DNA from 2 places in the Pseudodesulfovibrio sp. lm2024 genome. Region 2 is predicted to be linked to the other one. Evidence: riboswitches for the same ligand, from Rfam matches in the RefSeq annotation. Region 2 holds a riboswitch; the other holds the start of a gene.

Region 1 (5,801 bases), 1.6 Mb from region 2:
GTCGTTCCTGATGACCCTTTTCGAGGTGGACATCGTGGTCAACGGCAGGGAGGCGGTGGAGGCGTTCAAGATGGGCCATGACGAAAACAGGCCGTACGACCTGATTCTCATGGACATCATGATGCCCGAGGTGGACGGGATCGAAGCGTTGCAGAAGATTCGGGACCTCGAGACGAAACACAACTACCGGCCGAGGGTCAAGGTGATCATGACCACGGCTCTGGACGACCCCCGGACGGTCATCCGGACCTTCCACGACGGCGAGGCCTCGGCCTACATTGTCAAGCCGGTCGCCAAGGACAAGTTGTACGCCGAGCTGGAAAAGCTCGGGCTCCTGCACAAATAAAGCCGAGGACCCGTCATGAGCGAAGACCCGATGGTCGAGGAGTTCTTCTCCGAAGTCAACGACAAGTACTACCCCCAGGTGATGGAGGGTCTCGAACTCCTCGAGGGCGAGGATTTGCCCCAGGGCATCGAGATCCTGGCCCGCCCCCTGCACACCATCAAGGGCGTTACCGGGTTCATGGCGGGCTTTGAAGAAGCTTCCCACTTTACCCACAAGATTGAGGATTTCCTGAAAAAAGTACAGTCCGGCGAAGTCGAGTCGACACCGGACAACGTGACCCTGCTCTCGCGCGGGGTGAACATGATATTCCAGGTTCTGGAACAGCTCAGAGAGGGCGACACGGACACCGGGGAACGCGAGGAAGTCCTGGCCCTGATCAAGGAGGCGTCCTCCAGCGAGCAGTCCGAGGGCGAATCCATGGGAGCCGGCGTGGACGTGGAGACCCGGGACGGGGTGACCGTGATCACGGTCAAGGACCCGCGCGTCCACCTGGAGGGCCACGTCAAGCCGATCATTTCGGCCATCCTGTTCATCGAGCCCGGCGACCCGGTGCTCCTGGACCTCGGCGGGGTGCTGACCTTCGGCTCCGGCGCGTGGGCCGCCGTGGCCAGCATGGGCACGACCTTCAAGATCGCGGCCTGCTCCCTTTCGCCGGACGCCAAGCAGACGCTCATCGGGTGGGGCTTCGACAAGACCATCTCCGTTTATCCCGACAGGGAAACCTATTTCACCGCGCAATAAGGGGAAGCCATGCAAGACAGCATCATCCAGTGCATCGAGGACATCGAACAGCAAATCCTCGAAGTGGACGCCACCGGCCAGGGGGTCGAAGCGGTGGTGGACGCACTCGGCCTGTCGTGCATGCAACTCTCCTCGGCCGGGGTCATCGCCCTGCTGGACATGCTCAAGGACGGCATCACGCCCGTCAGCAGCGACATCATCACCTCCCTGCTCGGCATCTGCGAGGCCCAGAAGAAGTTCTTTTTCGCCCTGGGCGGCCTGCTTGAGGGCAGCGCCGACGCTCTGGCCAAGATCAAGCGCTCGCCGTCCGCCCCGGCAGTAGAGGAATCCGAGGAGGACGCGGCCAAGGCGTTCTCGGAACCGCCCACTGCCGAGGCCGACGCGCCCGAGGAAGAGGACGCGCCCGCCGAATCCAAGGCCGACGCCAAGCCCGAGCCCAAGGCCGAATCCAAGGCCGACGCCAAGGGTGCGCCCGCGGCCATCTCCTCCATCCGCGTGGCCACCGACCGGCTCGACCGGGTCATCGAACTGGTGGGCAAGCTCATGGTCACCTACGCGGTCATCGCCCAGGGCGGGGCCACCAGCATGACCCAGATGGCCTCCAGCCTGCGCGAGCTGGACAACGTCATCACCCGGCTCCAGCAGGAGGTCAACGCCATCCGCCTGGTGCCGCTCAAGCAGATTTTCATGCCCATGCACCGGCTGGTCAAGAGCCTGTCCCAGAAGATCGGCAAGAAGCTCGACTTCGAGGTCAAGGGCGACGACCTGGCCCTGGACAAGACCATCGTGGAATCCCTGAACGAGCCCCTGGTCCACCTGCTGCGCAACGCCGTGGACCACGGCCTGGAAGACCCCGAGGGGCGCAAGGCCGCGGGCAAGTCCGAGACCGGCACCGTGACCCTGTCCGCCTGGCGCAAGGGCGACAGCGCCTTCATCCAGGTCGGCGACGACGGGCGCGGCCTGGACCCGGACCGCATCCTGGCCAAGGCGCTGGAAAAGGGGCTGGCCGACCCGGACAAGGAATACGAGACCGAGGAAATCCTCCAGTTCGTCCTCCAGAGCGGCTTTTCCACGGCCGAGAAGATCACCGACGTGTCCGGGCGCGGCGTGGGCATGGACGCGGTGGTCAACGCCATCAAAGTCGCCCTGGACGGCGAGGTGTCCATCAAGAGCACGCTCGGCAAGGGCGCGGCCTTCACCATCGTCATCCCCCTGGACCGCTCGGCCAACGAAGGCATCGTGGACGCCCTGGTCTGCAAGGTGGGCGGCGATACCTTCATCATGCCCAGCCGCGACGTGGTCGAGATCTACATGCCCCGGCACAACGACGTGGTCCAGCTGCCCGACGGCCGCGAGACCGTGGACGTGCGCGGCGAGGTCCATTCCCTGCTCCGCCTGGCCGACCTCCTGGAACTGACCCCGGAGATCGACGACATCGAGATGGCCCAGGCCATCGTGGTCCGGGTGGGCGACTACAAGGGCGCCATCCTGGTGGATGAAGTCCTCCGCCAGCAGCAGGTGGTCATCACCGGCTTCACCGTGCCGGTGCATGAAATCTTCCAGATCCCCATCCTGGGCTACGGCATGATGGGCGAATCCGACGCCCTGGTCATCGACGCCGAGGAGATGATCCAGCAATTCCAGGATCGCATCGCCAAGGCCGCCGACTCGTCCTTGACATAACCGCCGCCCGGAGCATAATCCTCAATCTTCAGGTGTCCTCGGACTCAATAGGGAATCCCGTGCGAATCGGGAGCGGACCCGCCGCCGTGACGTCCTGCCGAACCGCTGCCATTCATGCCACTGGGGTCTCCCTGGGAAGGCGGCAGCGGGAGGGACCAGCCGGAAGACCTGCCTGATGCGCGCAATGGACTTGCCACGGTGGTACGTGGGCTTGCCGCCGAGGTATCGAAGGGATAATACGGACCCCTTCCTCTGAATTCGAAGAGGAAGGGGTTATTCATTTCCCGGACCCGCCCCTTTCGGAGAACATCGATGAACCTGTTCAGAAACTCCATCTTCCTCCTGCTCGTCCTGCTCATGGCCGTACCGGCCCAGGCCGGGCACCACGACGAGGGCCCGGCCAGACCGGCCATCGTCCTGGCCGCCTTCGGCACTTCCTACCCCGAAGCGGTCAAATCCATCCTGAACATCAAGACCAAGGTGGAGGCGGCCAATCCCGGCGTGCCCGTGCGCCTGGCCTTCACCTCGAACATCATCCGCCGCATCTGGCAGAAGCGCCAGGACGACGCGGCCTGGAAGACGGCGCACGCCGACATCCCGGAGGAGGTCCTGTACGTCAAGCACCCCCTGGCCACCATCGCGGACCTCCAGAACGACGGCTACCGCGACATCACCGTGCAGTCCCTGCACGTCTTCGCGGGCGAGGAGTTCCACGACCTGATCACCCTGGTCGGCTCCCTGAAATCCATCCGCACCCTGAAGCCCCGCCACGCGCCCTTTGTCCGCCTGGCTCTGGGCCGTCCGGCCCTGGGCATGCCCGGTGAGGACCATCCCTACACCGAGGACCTGGCCAAGGCCGCCAAGGCCCTCAAGGCCGATGTGGAACACGCCCGCAAGATGAACGCCGCCCTGGTTTACATGGGGCATGGCAACGACTACTTCTCCACCGGCATCTATTCCGAATTCCAGAAGGTGCTGCAGGACGAATACGACTACCCCATCTACATCGGCTGCGTGGAAGGCTTTCCCGGGTTCGACGACATGGCCGCGCAGCTCAAGGGCGCGGGCAAGAAGAACATCCTGCTCAAGCCGTTCATGATCGTGGCCGGCGACCATGCCACCAACGACATGGCGGGCGATGAGGACGACTCGTGGAAGGTCATGCTGACCAAGGCCGGATACAAGGTCACCCCCGACTTGAACGGCCTGGGCATGATGGACGCCTGGGCCGACATCTATGTGGACCACGTCAAGGACGCCATGGCCCAAAAGCAGGGCGCGGAATAGGTTCATGACGACCGCCGCCTCCCGTACCCCCCTTCGCAACGGCCTGACCGTGGCCCTGCTCGCGGCAGCGCTTGCCGGGCTGGCCCTGGCCGCCTGCGGCCTGGGGGTCATCCCCATCCCGCCGGGCGAGGTCCTGCGCGGGCTGCTGAACGGGCTCCGGGGGGCGGCGGATTCGCTGGACACCACCACGGCGGGCATCCTTCTGGACGTCCGCCTACCGCGTATCCTGACCTGCGCGGCCGTGGGCTTCGGCTTGGCCGTGGCGGGCGCGGTCTTCCAGGGACTGCTGCTCAACCCCCTGGCCGACCCGTTCACCCTAGGCGTGTCCTCGGGCGCGGCCTTCGGCGCGGCCCTGGCCCTGCTCCTGGGCCTCTCCTTTTTCGGCCCGGCCACCCTGCCGGTCCTGGCCTTCGCGGGCGCGGCCCTGACCCTCTTCGCGGTCATCTCCCTGGCCGGGCGGGACGGCGAGCTGTCCCCGGCCTCGCTCATCCTTTCAGGGGTCATCGTCTCGGCCATCCTCTCGGCGGGCATCAGCTTCATCAAGTACCTGGCCGACGAGCGGGTCTCGGTCATCGTCTTCTGGCTCATGGGCAGCTTCGTGGGCCGCACCTTGAACGACGCGGCCTTGGCCGGCTCGGCATCCATCGCGGCCTTCGCGATCTGCCTCTACTACGGACGCGACCTGAACATCATGAGCCTGGGCACCCGCTCGGCCCGCAGCCTGGGCGTGGACACCGGCCGGGTGCGCCTGATCCTGCTGGTGACCGCTTCCCTGGTCAGCGCGGTCTGCGTGTCCGTGAGCGGAGTCATTGGCTTTGTCGGGCTGATCGTGCCGCATCTGATGCGCATGGTCGTGGGCCCGGACAACCGCTGGCTGCTGCCCGCCTCGGGCCTGGGCGGGGCCATCCTGCTCCTGCTGGCCGACACCGTGACCCGCGCCCTGCTGCCCCACGAGGTGCCCATCGGCGTGCTCACCGCGCTCATCGGCGGCCCGGTCTTCTGCTGGATCTTCAGCCGCTCCCGGAGGCTGGCCCGTGGATAGCGCCACCTTCACCCTGCAGGACCTCGGCTTCGCCTACGGCGACGCGCCGGTGCTTCGCGGCCTGGACCTGGGGTTCGCCCCGGGCATGGTCCACGGGATCATCGGTCCCAACGGCAGCGGCAAGTCCACCCTGCTCGGCCTGCTGGCCGGACTGCTCGCGCCCACCTCGGGCGCGGCGCGCCTCAACGGCGAGGACGTGTCCGCCTGCCCCCCGGCCCGGCTGGCCGGGCTCTGCGCCCTGGTCTCCCAGGACCAGCCCCTGCGCTTCCCGTTCACCGTGGCCGAGACCGTGCTCATGGGGCGGCACCCGCACATCCCCCGGTTCAGCCGTCCCGGCCCGCGCGACATAAAGCGCGTGGAACAGGCCCTGGCCGCCATGGACCTCACAGGCCTGCGCCACCGCGCCGTGGCCGACCTGTCCGGGGGCGAGCGCCAGCGCACCGCCGTGGCGCGCGGTCTGGCCCAGGACACCCCGGCCCTGCTCCTGGACGAGCCCACCTCGGCCATGGACATCCGCCACGCCATGGCGACCATGGAGGAGCTCGTCCGGCTGGCCGAAGCGGGCCGCACCGTGGTGGCCGTGCTCCACGACCTGAACCTGGCCGCCCGGTACTGCGACAACCTGGTCATGCTGGACAAAGGGGCCGTTCACGCCTATGGCAACGTTTCCCGCACGCTCACTCCCGAAAACATCCACGCGGT
Region 2 (5,801 bases):
CCGGGGCCGTGCAGTGCCTTGGGCACGATGCCCAGGCTGACCAGCCGGTTGATGAAGGTCGTGTCGCGTTTCTTGAGGGTGATGCGCACGGAGTATTCGCCGGTGGCCTCGGCCTTGTCCATGTTGATCAGGTCCACCTTGCCGCCCGCCTTGGCCGCGGTGTTGTAGGTGTAGGCCACATCCTCGGCGGTCAGTTTCGAACCGTCGGAAAATTGGACGTCCTCGCGGATGGTCACGTCCCAGGTCAGCCCATCCTTGGACAGGGTCTTGTCCGTGGCCAGGTCGTTGACGATGTTCAGGTTCTCGTCGCGCTTGAGCAGGGTGGACTGGAACAGGGGATTGCCGTAGCGCCCCCAGCCCAGGGTGGGATCGTATCCGTCGTCCGGCTCGCCCTTGACCGCCAGGGTGAGCGTATCCTTGGCCAGGACCGGGGTCGCGGCCAGGGTGCACAGGACCAGCAGGCCTGCCAATGCGGCCAGGACCAGCCTGCCCGCACGGCATTGGATGAAAACGTGCATGAACTCCTCACTTTGAGTACTTGTTTCGGAAAAGATTGCGTTAAATAACACCATTATGAAAAACGTGTCAATTGACACATATGAAAATGAAAAAAGATAGCTCGACTTTCAAGGATGCGCACTGTGCGGGGGAGTTGGAGGGGGAGTTCATGAAAAAGGCCCGGCCTGCATGGTGCAGGCCGGGCCTTGGTTGTCTTGTCGCGCCGGGGCCGGGGTCAGTCGGACTGGTCCGATGCCAGGTCGCTGATCGCCTTGAGGGTCTTGCCCCGGTCCTGGGCCAGCTTCTTCCACTTCTTCTTTTCCTTCTTCAGGGCCTCGACGGTGTGCAGGAGGTCCTGCACGGTGCGCGCCGGGTAGCCGTGCGTGGCGCGGCTGCCCCTGCGCAGTTCCTCGTCGTTGTGCTGCCGGATGGAAGCGAGCTGGTTGGCGTCGAGTATCATCACGTTCCCGTATCAGGTCAGGCGGCGGGCTCGCAAGCGGGTTCGCAGGCCGACGAGCAGAAGCTCAGCTGCGAGTATTCGACGCGTTCCCTGTACTCTTCCTGCTTGCCCTTGTTCCAGCGGCCCACCGGGCGGTAGTAGCCGACCACGCGGGTGTAGACCTCGGTCTCCTTGTCGCAGGTCGGGCAGTTGAAGTGCTCGCCGTAGATGTAGCCGTGGTCCTCGCAGACCGAGAAGGTCGGCGTGACCGAGATGTACGGGATCTTGGTCTTGCTCATGGCCTTGAGCAGGAAGTTCTTCACGCTCTCCTCGTCCGGGGCGGCCTCGCCCAGGAAGGTGTGGAAGACCGTGCCGCCGTTGTACAGCGTCTGCAGGTCGTTCTGGTGCTCAAGGGCGAAGAAGACGTCCGAACTGATGCCCACGGGCAGCAGAGTGGAGTTGGTGTAGTACGGGGTCTCGTCGCCCGAGGTGTGAATGTCCGCGTACAGCTCCTTGTCGATCTTGGCCAGCCGGTAGCAGGTGCCTTCGCCGGGCGTGGCCTCGAGGTTGTACAGGTTTCCGGTATCCTCCTGGAACTGGACCACGAGCCTGCGCAGGAGATTGAGCACCCGCTGCATGAGCCGGGAGCCGGACGGGGTGTCGAGCCCCTTGTGCAGCAGGTTCATGCACGCCTCGTGGCCGCCGATGAGGCCGATGGTCGAGAAGTGGCCCTTGAACCCGTTCTTGAGGTAGCGCCGGGAGAACGGGAACATGCCCGCGTCCAGGTTCTTCTGGACCACCTTGCGCTTGAACTCCAGGGACTCCGAGGCCAGCCGGGCGTACTCGGTGACCAGGTCCATGAAGTCCTCTTCGTTGTGGGCCAGGTAGGCCAGCTTGGGCAGGTTCAGGGTGACCACGCCGATGGATCCGGTCAGGTCCCCCGCGCCGAACAGGCCGCCGGTCTTTTTGCGGATCTCGCGCAGGTCCATCTGCAGACGGCAGCACATGGAGCGCACGTCCTCGGGGTTGAGGTCCGAGTTGATGAAGTTCTGGAAGTAGGGCGCGCCGTACTTGGCGGTCATCTTGAGCAGCAGCTTGCCTTCCTCGGATTCCCAGGGGAAGTCCTTGGTCACGTTGTACGTGGGGATGGGGAAGGAGAAGATGCGCCCGTCCGCGTCGCCTTCGAGCATGACCTCCAGGAAGGCCCGGTTGAACATGGCCATTTCCTCGGCGTACTCGCCGTAGGTGGAGTCCTGAAGCTCACCGCCGATGATGACCGCCTCCTTGGCGATGTGCGCGGGCGGCACGAAGTCCAGGGTGAAGTTGGTGAACGGCGACTGCCCGCCCCAGCGCGAGGTGGCGTTGAGGTTGTGCAGCAGCTTCTGGATCTGCTGCTTGACGTCGTGGTAGCTCAGCCCGTCGTTGCGGATGAACGGGGCCAGGTAGGTGTCCACGTTGTTGAAGGCCTGGGCGCCTGCCCATTCGTTCTGCAGGGTGCCGAGAAAGTTGACCATCTGGCCGCAGGCCGCGTCAAAGTGCTTGGCCGGGGTGGACGAGCAGCGGTCGCGCAGGTTGAATCCTTCGAGCAGCAGGTCGCGCAGGGACCAGCCGGAGCAGTATCCCGCCAGGCCGAAGGACAGGTCGTGGATGTGGAAGTAGCCGTGGGTGTGGGCCAGGCGGACCTCCTCGGGGTACTTCTCGAGCATGTACCGGGCCTGGACCGAACCGGCCATGTGCAGGATCAGCCCTTGGAAGGAATGGGTCATGTTCGAGTTCTCGTTGACCCGCCAGTCCACGTTGTTCAGGTAGCCGTCCGTGACCTTGGCGATGTCCAGGAACGCCTCGTCCTGGGAGCGCAGCTCGCGCCTTTTTTCGCGGTAGATGATGTACCGCTCGGCCACCTTGTACAGGCGGGCCTCCATGAGGACTTCCTGGACCATATCCTGGACCTGCTCCTGTTCGGGGATGTCCACGTCCTTGAGTTTCTTGGCCACCTTGCCGGCCAGCCGGTCGGCCAGCAGCGGGTCCTTGATGCCGCTGCCCTTGAGGGCCTTGAAGATGGCGGTGCCGATCCGCTTGGTGGACCAGGTTTCGATGCAACCGTCTCGTTTGAGGATTTTGCTGGGCATGTAAGTCTCTTGCAGGCAACGCGGAGGACGGCGCACGGTCAAAGTGCGGCCGCGGTGAAACTGCCTGCGCTGTCGCCGATGTACGGTGTCGCGGCGGAACCGCGAACCCGGCGACGGTTATCGGGTGGGCTTCATTCTTGTCCGCATGCGGGTTCCGCGATCCGCATCCGGCAGGAAACGCTTCAGGTAGGTCTTCTGGCTCTCCCCGTCCGGCCCGCCTTCCCGCCTCGCGGCAGTGGCATGTGGGCCGGACCTTCAAGGGGATTACAGCGGCGGGACCGCTCCGGCTTCGCACCGGATTCCCTGTTATGGCCCTGGGGCCACCTGAAGGACATCTAGAACTTCTCGAGAGTAGCCAAAGGCGGGGTGAAGCGCAAGGGCCGAATTCACCCAACCGGCTCTGCCGGGTCAGCTGCCCAGTTCCGGCACCTCGGACAGGATGTCCAGGCAGACATCGGCATTGTTCAGGGAATACAAATGGATACCGGGCGCGCCGAGGTCCAGCAGCTCGCGCACCTGGCGTCGCGCGATCTCGATTCCCTTGCGCCGTACCGCCTCGTCGCCGCCTTGCCTGTCGGCCTCCTGGAGCTCCAGGTAGAGCTTGAGCGGGATATTCGCCCCACACAGGGACAGGATGCGGTTTAAGGACGCCATGCTCAGGACCGGGAGGATGCCCGGCAGCACGGGATCGGTCACGCCTCGTGACTCCAATCGGCGGACCAGGTCGCGGTAGCGGCGCACGTCGAAGAATAGCTGGGTCACGGCGAAGTCCGAGCCCGCGTTGAATTTGTGGCAGGTCCAGCGCAGGTCGTCGTCGATGGACGGGGACTCGGGGTGGGCGTCCGGGTAGCAGGCCGTGGCCACGCCCATCTCGGGCCAGTCCGCCTTGACGAACTCCACCAGGTCCGAGGCGTGCCGGAAGTCCTTCCAGGTATCCTCCTCGTTGCCCGGCATGTCGCCGCGCAGGGCCAGGACGTCGTGGATGCCTGCGTCCCGGAGCCGGTTGACGTACTCGGCAATGGACCGCTTTTCGGCCCCCACGCAGGTCAGGTGGGACATGACCGTCAACCCGAACCGTTTGTGCATCTCGGCGGCGATGTCCAGCGTGTTGTCACGGAACGACCCTCCGGCCCCGTAGGTCACGGAGGCGAAGACGGGGTCGAGTTCGGCCAGCCGTTCCACCTGGCCGAAGAAGCGGGGCCACTGCTCCCGCTCCTTGGGCGGGAAGAATTCGAGGGAGAGGAAGGGGGATTTGTCCTTGATGCGGTCGATGATCTTCATGGGGTATCCTTGTGAGGGGCGGGCGGGAAGCCTTCTTCCCGCCCGGTCTGGAGTGGTGGTTAGCGTTGTTCCTCGCGCAGCCTGCGGGCGGCCCGGACCATGTTGTCCAGCGAGGCCAGGGTCTCGGGCCAGGCGCGGGTCTTCAGCCCGCAGTCCGGGTTGACCCAGAGCCTGCGGGCCGGGACGACCGCCAGGGCCTTTTGCAGCAGGGAGTGGATTTCGTCCGCTGACGGCACGCGCGGGCTGTGGATGTCGTACACGCCCGGGCCTATGTCCGCCGGGTATTCGTCGGCGTCGAAGGCGTCGAGCAACTCCATCTTGCTGCGGCTGGCCTCGATGCTGATTACGTCGGCGTCCATCCTGGCGATGGCCGAGAGGATGGCGTTGAATTCGCTGTAGCACATGTGCGAGTGGATCTGGGTCTCGTCCCGGACGCCCCCGGCCGTCAGCCGGAAGCAGTCCACGGCCCAGCGCAGGTAGTCGGCCTGCTCGGCCCTGCGGATGGGCATGCCCTCGCGCAGGGCGGCCTCGTCGATCTGGATGGCCTTGATGCCCGCCGCCTCCAGGTCCAGGACCTCGTCGCGCATGGCCAGGGCGATCTGGCGGCAGACCTCGTCGCGTCCCATGTCGTTGCGCACGAAGCTCCAGCACAAAATGGTCACCGGGCCGGTGAGCATGCCCTTCATGGGCTTGTCGGTCAGGGACTGGGCGTATACGGCCCAGTCCACGGTCATGGGCGTCGGGCGGGACACGTCGCCGTAGATGACCGGCGGCTTGACGCAGCGGCTGCCGTAGCTCTGCACCCAGCCGTTCCGGGTGAAGCAGAATCCCTTGAGCTGCTGGCCGAAGTACTCGACCATGTCGTTGCGCTCGGGCTCGCCGTGGACCAGCACGTCCAGCCCCAGCGTCTCCTGCCGGGCGACCACCTCGGCGATTTCGGCCCGCATGGCCTTCACGTACTCCGCCTCCGAGATTTCGCCCTTGCGGAAGCGCAGCCGGGTGCGGCGGATTTCGGCGGTCTGCGGGTAGGAGCCGATGGTCGTGGTCGGGAACAGGGGAAGGTTCAGCCGCTCGCGCTGCGCCTCGGCGCGCACGGCCAGGGGCGAGGCGCGGTCGTACATCTCGGGTGTGATTGCCAGTACCCGTTCGCGGATCGCCTTGTCCGCCACGTCCCGGTGGGCCCCACGGGCCAGCAGGGCGTCCTTGTTGTCCTTGAACAGTTCGGGCGCGCCCTTGCCTTGGGCCGCTTGTTTCAGGGCCGCTATCTCGGCGCACTTCTGGACGGCGAAGGCCATCCAGCGCCTTATTTCAGGATCGAGGCCGGTTTCGGCCGCGGCGTCCACCGGGCAGTGAAGCAGGGAGCAGCTCGATCCGATCATCAGCCGCTCCGGTTTGACCTGCTGGCGGGCCGCATTGACCTTGCGCAGGGCGGTCTCCAGTTCGGTCTTCCAGAT

What was found. Region 2 has a riboswitch for cobalamin ahead of ACR42D_RS13770 (ribonucleoside triphosphate reductase). Riboswitches for the same ligand answer to the same signal wherever they lie in the genome.
Region 1: another riboswitch for cobalamin. It lies ahead of ACR42D_RS06055 (sirohydrochlorin cobaltochelatase); the one in region 2 lies ahead of ACR42D_RS13770 (ribonucleoside triphosphate reductase).

Annotation. Positions count from the first base shown of each region.
Region 1 is NZ_CP195092.1:1,336,755-1,342,555, reverse strand. It holds gene ACR42D_RS06070 (response regulator) at 1-346, shown strand, start outside; gene ACR42D_RS06065 (Hpt domain-containing protein) at 362-1,087, shown strand; gene ACR42D_RS06060 (chemotaxis protein CheA) at 1,097-2,770, shown strand; cobalamin riboswitch at 2,784-2,960, shown strand; gene ACR42D_RS06055 (sirohydrochlorin cobaltochelatase) at 3,083-4,057, shown strand; gene ACR42D_RS06050 (FecCD family ABC transporter permease) at 4,062-5,099, shown strand; gene ACR42D_RS06045 (ABC transporter ATP-binding protein) at 5,092-5,801, shown strand, end outside.
Region 2 is NZ_CP195092.1:2,914,683-2,920,483, reverse strand. It holds gene ACR42D_RS13780 (ABC transporter substrate-binding protein) at 1-518, opposite strand, end outside; gene ACR42D_RS13775 (hypothetical protein) at 734-958, opposite strand; gene ACR42D_RS13770 (ribonucleoside triphosphate reductase) at 976-3,066, opposite strand; cobalamin riboswitch at 3,235-3,409, opposite strand; gene ACR42D_RS13765 (methylenetetrahydrofolate reductase) at 3,475-4,347, opposite strand; gene metE (5-methyltetrahydropteroyltriglutamate--homocysteine S-methyltransferase) at 4,407-5,801, opposite strand, start outside.